Regions from separate parts of the Oceanithermus profundus DSM 14977 genome, predicted to be linked through region 2. Evidence: riboswitches for the same ligand, from Rfam matches in the RefSeq annotation. Region 2 holds a riboswitch; the other holds the start of a gene.
What was found. Region 2 has a riboswitch for S-adenosylmethionine ahead of OCEPR_RS05345 (methylenetetrahydrofolate reductase). Riboswitches for the same ligand answer to the same signal wherever they lie in the genome.
Positions count from the first base shown of each region.

Region 1 (3,395 bases), 270 kb from region 2:
GCCAAGAGGCCCAGCCCCGCGAGGACGCCCACCCAGGCGAACCGGGCGTAGGCCGGGGGTTCCAGGGTGCGCGGCGCGGGTTCGCCCAGCGCGATCCCGCTCGCCTTCAGCCCCTGCTCGACGCGGCGGATGAAGCGCTCGGTCTTCTCGGGGTCGGGCCAGGGGCGGAAGTAGAGGATCTGGTGCCCGCGTTCGCGCGCCGCCAGCAGGTACTTTTCGGCGGCGGCCTCAGGGCTGAGCTTGAGCTGCCACTCGGCCTGCAGGCTGAAGACGCGCAGCGTCGGGTGGTCCAGCGCGATCCGCAGCAGCCCTTTTTGCTGCGCGCCCTCGACGAAGCCCACCGGAACGGTGATCAGCCGCGCCGTCGCGTCCAGGCGGTCGGGGTAGCCGAGCACCTCCTCGCCGGCGAAGACGACGGCCTGGACCGGTTCGGGCAGCGGCGGCGGCCAGCTGCGCAGGCGGTCGTTGTAGGGGCGGTAGACGATGTAGTTGCCCTTGCGGTAACGCTCGAGGATGAAGCCGCGGTCCGGCCCCAAGGGCATCGTGAGCACGTCCTTGGGGAAGCCGATCCAGACCCGGTCGAGCCAGGCGACGCGGTGCTGGGGCAGCGTCCAGGCCTTTGCGATCCGCTCGAGCTCCTCCGGATCCCGCGGCGAGAGGTAGAACCAACCGGGCTCGAAGCCGCCGCCCGGGTGGATGAGCCGCAGCAGGTTGCCGTCGGCGTAGATCGCCTTGCCGCGCTCGACCCAGTCCTGGGTGCGCAGCTCGTAGACGCCCAGGCCGCGCACCCCAAGGTCGCGGTAGCGGTCGAGCAGGTCGTCCAGGTCGAGGCCGCGCAGCCGCGCCTCCTCGCGCACCGCCTGGCCGTCGAGGGTGAGCACCACCGGGCCGGGGCGCTCCACCTGCCAGCGGGCGTGGAGCGCCGCCAGCGAGGGCAGCAACGCGAGCGCCATCAGCAGGTGCAGGAACTTCTTCACGCGGCCCCCAGGATGCGGTGGATCCGGCTCGTCAGCATCTCGAGCGCCGGTTCGTTGTGCCCGCCGTGGGGGATGATCACGTCCGCGAAGCGCTTGCTGGGTTCCACGAAGGCGATGTGCATGGGGCGGACGAAGTTCAGGTACTGCTCGATCACCGACTCGGGGCTGCGTCCGCGCTCGTCCACGTCGCGGCGCAGGCGGCGGATGAAGCGCACGTCGGGGTCGGCGTCGACGAAGACCTTGAGGTGCATGCGGCGGCGCAGCTCGGCGTCGTAGAGGGCGAGGATGCCCTCGAGCACCACGACCGGCGCCGGGCCCACGGGCTTGGTCTCGCGCGCGCGGGTGTGCTCGACGAAGGAATAGAGCGGGCTCTCGACCGGCTCGCCGCGCACCAGCCGGCTCAGGTGGTCGATCAACAGGGGCATGTCGAAGGCGTCGGGGTGGTCGTAGTTGATCCGGGTGCGTTCTTCGAAGGTCAGGTGGTCCTGGTTCTTGTAGTAGTTGTCCATTTGCAGCAGGGCCACCCGGTCCTTGCCCACCACCTCGATCACCCGGCGGGTGACCGTCGTCTTGCCGCTGCCGGTGCCGCCCGCGATGCCGATGACGAATCGTTCCATGCCGTTCCCCTTTATACCAGCCGCCGGCGTGAGCCGGATGGGGCCGCGCCGGACGTGCTTGACAGCGGCGGCCGCAGCCGCTAGACTTCGCCCTAACCGCGCCGAGCGCGGCCAAAATCCGGTGCGTTCTCTTATCCAGAGCGGTGGAGGGACCGGCCCTGTGAAACCGCGGCAACCGGTGGGGAAACCCACGCCTTGGTGCCAATTCCGGCCCGCGCGAGCGGGAAAGATAAGGGAAAGGGCAACCCCTTTCCTGATGTCTTCGAGAGAGCGAACGGAAAGGGGAGTTTTCTTTCCCCGGAAAGGAGCAGGTATGCCCGAGTACCGGTACGCAACCCTAGCGCTGCACGCAGGCTACGACCCCGAGCCCGGAGGCCCCCGGCAGGTTCCGGTGGCCCAGTCCACCAGCTTCGTCTTCGAAAGCGCCGAACACGCCGCCCGGCTGTTCGCGCTCGAGGAGGCGGGGCCCATCTACACCCGCATCGGCAACCCCACGGTGGCGGTGCTGGAGGAACGGCTCGCCGCCCTCGAAGGGGGCGCGGCGGGGCTGGCCGTGGCCTCGGGCCACGCCGCCCAGTTCCTGGCGCTCACCGCGGTGCTGCAGGCGGGCGACAACCTGGTGAGCCTGCCCGGCCTCTACGGGGGCACGGTCAACCAGTTCAAGGTCACCCTCGCCCGCCTGGGCATCGAGACCCGTTTCACCAGCCCCGAGGCGCGCCCCGAGGAGTTCCTGGCACTCACCGACGGGAGGACCCGGGTCTGGTACCTGGAGAGCCTCGCCAACCCGGCCCTCCACGTCCCCGACTTCGACGCCATCGCCGAGGCCGCCGAGGAAGCGGGGGTGGCCGTCTTCGTGGACAACACCTTCGGGATGGGCGGCTACCTCTTCCGGCCGCTCGAGCACGGAGCGGCGGCGGTGCTGCACTCGGTCACCAAGTGGATCGGCGGCCACGGGGCGGCGATCGCCGGCGCGCTGGTCGACGGCGGCCGCTTCGACTGGGCGAACGGCCGCTATCCGCTCCTCGACACCCCCCAGTCCAGCTACCACGGCCTGGTGCCCACCGAGGCGTTCCAGCCGGCGGTGCTGGCCACCGCGGCCCGGGTGGGCGGGTTGCGCGACGTGGGGCCGGCGCTCAGCCCCCACGACGCCTTCCTGCTCCTGCTCGGCGTCGAGACCCTGGCCCTCCGGGCCGAGCGGCACGTGCAGAACACCCTCGAGCTGGCGCACTGGCTGCGGGCGCGGCCCGAGGTGGACTGGGTCAACTACCCGGGGCTCGAGGACCACCCCAGCTACGCGCGGGCCCAGCGCTACTTCGGCGGCCGTCCGGGGGCGGTGCTCACCTTTGGCCTCCGCGGCGGCTACGACGCGGCGGTGCGCCTGCTCGGCCGCCTCGAGCTCGTCAGCCACCTGGCCAACGTGGGGGACACCCGCACCCTGATCATCCACCCCGCCTCCACCACCCACGCCCAGCTCGCGCCCGAAGCGCTGGAGGCCGCCGGGGTGGCGCCGGAGATGCTGCGCCTCAGCGTCGGCCTCGAGGACCCGGACGACCTCAAGGCCGACCTGGCGGCGGCGCTGGAGGGGTAGGGTGGCGACGCTCGTCTACGAGGAGATCGGGGAGCACGAGGTGCGGGCGCTGCTTCCGGAACCGGCCGCGGGGGATCTGCGCCCGCGGCCGCGGCGGGCGCGTCTGGGACGGTTCACATTGGAGGGCGGCGCTTCGTTGCCCGCGCTGCAGCTTCGCTACGAAACCTACGGCGCCCTCAGCCCCGCCCGCGACAACGCGGTCGTCGTCTTCCA
Region 1 is NC_014761.1:823,856-827,250, forward strand. Features, by position in the region: gene OCEPR_RS04115 (DUF5693 family protein) at 1-977, opposite strand, end outside; gene udk (uridine kinase) at 974-1,594, opposite strand; SAM riboswitch class I at 1,723-1,830, shown strand; gene OCEPR_RS04125 (O-acetylhomoserine aminocarboxypropyltransferase/cysteine synthase family protein) at 1,908-3,182, shown strand; gene OCEPR_RS04130 (homoserine O-acetyltransferase family protein) at 3,184-3,395, shown strand, end outside.
Region 1: it holds a riboswitch for S-adenosylmethionine, as region 2 does, so the genes downstream of both, OCEPR_RS04125 (O-acetylhomoserine aminocarboxypropyltransferase/cysteine synthase family protein) here and OCEPR_RS05345 (methylenetetrahydrofolate reductase) in region 2, are expected to answer to the same signal.

Region 2 (3,395 bases):
GGAGAGCATGAGCCCGAAGGCCAGCTCGGCGGCGCTGCGGGTGTTGGCCTCCGGCACGTTGATCACCAGGATGCCGCGTCTGGAAGCGGCGTCCAGGTCGATGTTGTCCACGCCCACGCCCCCGCGCCCGATCACCTTGAGCCGCTCCGCCCGCTCCAGCAGCTCGCGGTCCACCTGCGTGCGGCTGCGGGTGATCAAGGCGTCGTATTCGGCGATGCCGGCCAGGATCTCCTCGCGCGGCATTCCCGGACGGTAGTCGAGCTGCAGGTCGGGGTGATCGTGGTCACCCAGGTGCATTTCGTCGGTCACGAGCACGCGCCACATGATGCATCAAAGCCTAACACCGGTGCATATTTACTTCAACCGCGCCCGCCGCACCGCCTTGTACCCGGTTCAACGTTCGCCCCCGGGCGGTCGGTATGCTGCTTTGAGAGCGCAAGCCAGAGCCTTACGGGAGGAAGACATGAACGTAGCCTTGGTCACCGACTCCACCAGCGACATCCCCCCTGAACTACGGGCGCGCATCGGCGTGCGCGTCGTGCCGCTGTACGTCCACTTTCAAGGAAAGACCTTCAAGGACTGGGAGGAGATCACCCCCGCGGACCTGTTCAAAGGGGTGGCCGCGGGCGCCGACCTGCCCACGACCAGCCAGCCCTCGCCGCAGGACTTCGAGGTGGCCTACGCCGAGGCGCTCGAGCACGCCGACCGGGTCCTCTCCATTCACATCTCCTCCAAGCTCTCGGGCACCTTCCAGTCGGCCAGCATCGCCGCGGAGAAGTACGGCGGCCGGGTGCAGGTTTTCGACTCGCAGGCCGCCTCGGCGGGCATCGGCATGATGGTGCTGCGGGCGCACGAACTGCTCAGCGAGGGTACGGAACTCGAAGAGGTCGTGCGCGAGCTGGAGCGCATCCGCGACGACCACATCGTCCGCTTCGTGGTGGCCACCCTGGACTACCTGCGCAAGAACGGCCGCATCGGCGGCGCCCAGGCCTTCCTGGGCAACCTGCTCAACATCAAGCCCATCCTCACGGTTCGGGACGGCGTCGTCGACGCCGCGGGCCGCGCCCGCGGCGAAAAACGGGCGCTGAAGGAGATGGTCAAGACGTTTCGCGAGTGGGCCCAGGGGCGGGAAAAGGTGCGCGTCTTCTACCTCTACACCGGCGCCGAGGAGGCCGTGCACGCCCTGCGCGAGGAAATCCGCTCCCTCGGCGGCGGAATCGAGGAGGTCTACACCTCCGAGATCGGCGCGGTGATCGCCTCGCACACCGGCCCCGGCATCTACGGCTACTACGCCTACAGCCTCTAGCGCCGGCGTAGAATGCCCCCATGCGGGCCTTGATCCAACGCGTTTCCGAAGCCAGGGTGACCGTAGCGGACGAGGTCGTCGGAGAAATCGCCGGCGGCCTCCTGGTCTTGTTCGCGGCCGGCCGCCGCGACACCGCCGAAGACCTCGACTACCTGGTGCGCAAGGTCGTGAACCTGCGCATCTTCCCCGACGAAGCGGGCAAGATGAACCGGAGCCTTCTCGACACCGGGGGCGAGGCGCTGGTCGTCAGCCAGTTCACCCTCTACGCCGACACCCGAAAGGGCAACCGGCCCTCCTTCACCGGTGCCGCCGACCCCGACGAAGGCCGGCGCTGGTACGAGCGCTTCGTCGAGGCCCTGCTGCGCCAGGGGGTGCACGTCGAGACCGGCGAGTTCGGCGCCCACATGCGGGTGGCCCTCGTCAACGACGGCCCGGTCACGATCTGGCTCGACAGCGAGGACCGCAAGCGCAGCCGCCGCGCCTAGCTTTACAAGCCCTGACTGCATAGGTATACTTCCACCCAGTACGCCAGCGCGTACGCTCCTCATCCCGAGCGGCCGAGGGAACTGGCCCGACGACGCCGCGGCAACCGGCGGGAACCCCGCAAGGTGCCAATGCCAGCCCCCCAGGGGAACGATGAGGAGGGAGCCGCCTCCCTCCTCCGGTGAGGAGGAAGGAGCCCCGATGCGCCTGACCGACAAACTTGGCCACGGTTTCGTGCTCACCGCCGAGGTGGACCCGCCCCGCGGCGCCGACCCCGCCCCCACCCTCAAACAGGCCCTGATCCTGCGCGGCTACGTGGACGCCGTCAACGTTTCCGACGCGCCCATGGCCAACCTGCGCATGAACAGCATCATGTTGGCCCACCTGATCCAGCACCACACGGGCGTCGAGGTGATCCCCCACCTGACGGCGCGCGACCGCAACGTCATCGCGCTGCAAGCCGACCTGCTGGGGGCCTGGGCGCTGGGGGTGAAGAACGTCCTGGTGCTGGGGGGCGACCCGCCGGAGCGCGGGGACCACCCGAGGGCCCGGCCCGTCTACGAATTCGGGGCGGTCGGCCTCGTCGAGACGATCGCGCGCCTCAACCGCGGCGAGAACCTCAGCGGCGGGAGCCTCGAAGGCGCCCCCGACCTGACCGCGGGGGTGGCCGTCAACCCGGGGGCGGCGGACCTGGCGGCGGAAGCCGAGAAGTTCTGGGCCAAGGTCGAGGCGGGGGCCCGTTTCGCTCAGTCCCAGCCGGTCTTCTGCCCCGAGACCGCCGCGGCCTTCCTCGACGCCCTGGGGGGAAAGAGCCCCGTTCCCATCCTCTGGGGGGTGCTGCCGCTGCGCTCGGTGAAGATGGCCCGCAACGTCGCCCGCTGGACGCGCGTGCCCGAGGCGCTGGTGGCCGACCTGGAGCGGGAGGGCCGGGCGGCGGGCATGCGCGCGGCGCAGGACGTGCTGCGCGCCCTCCACGCCGCGGGCATGGACGGCGCCCACCTCTACCCGCTGGGACGGGTGGAGCTGCTAAAGGAGATGCTGAAGCCCCTCGGGGCCCGGCTCGGCTGATCCCGGCAAAAAACCGCCGCGGGACCGGAGCCCCGCGGCGCTCGTTCGGCGCCGGCTAGTCGCCCGCGGCCTTCTGCTTCTTCTTGTCGAGGATGCCCGCGAGCTCCTGCAGGCGGCGCCAGTTCTTGAGGCGCTCTTCCTGGACCGCGAGCAGCACCTCGCTGGGGTTGCCGTCCTTGTCGAAGTGCTTGGCGAAGCGCTGTTCGGTGCGGGCGAAGTCGATAAAGGTGAGCGGCTTGCCCGTCTTGGGGTCGGTGTACCAGTCGTCGTAGATCGCCGGGTTCATGCGCAGGTCGAGGCGCTCGCTCAGGCGTTGGCCCTTGCGGGGGTCGTGGACAAAGACCGGGAAGGTGCGGCTGTCCACGGCCAGGCGCGCCTGACGCGCGGAGGCGTCGTCGGCCACGCCGTGCTCCGGCTGGCAGGTGGTGTAGACGATGAGCACCGAGGGCCCCTCGTACTCGTTGGCCGCGAAGACCGCCTTGTAGAAGTGGTTGAAGTGGGCCGCCGTCGTCTGCGCCACGAAGACGTCGGGGTGCAT
Region 2 is NC_014761.1:1,093,657-1,097,051, reverse strand. Features, by position in the region: gene serA (phosphoglycerate dehydrogenase) at 1-324, opposite strand, end outside; gene OCEPR_RS05355 (DegV family protein) at 464-1,306, shown strand; gene dtd (D-aminoacyl-tRNA deacylase) at 1,327-1,791, shown strand; SAM riboswitch class I at 1,848-1,949, shown strand; gene OCEPR_RS05345 (methylenetetrahydrofolate reductase) at 1,991-2,857, shown strand; gene OCEPR_RS05340 (thiamine pyrophosphate-dependent enzyme) at 2,913-3,395, opposite strand, start outside.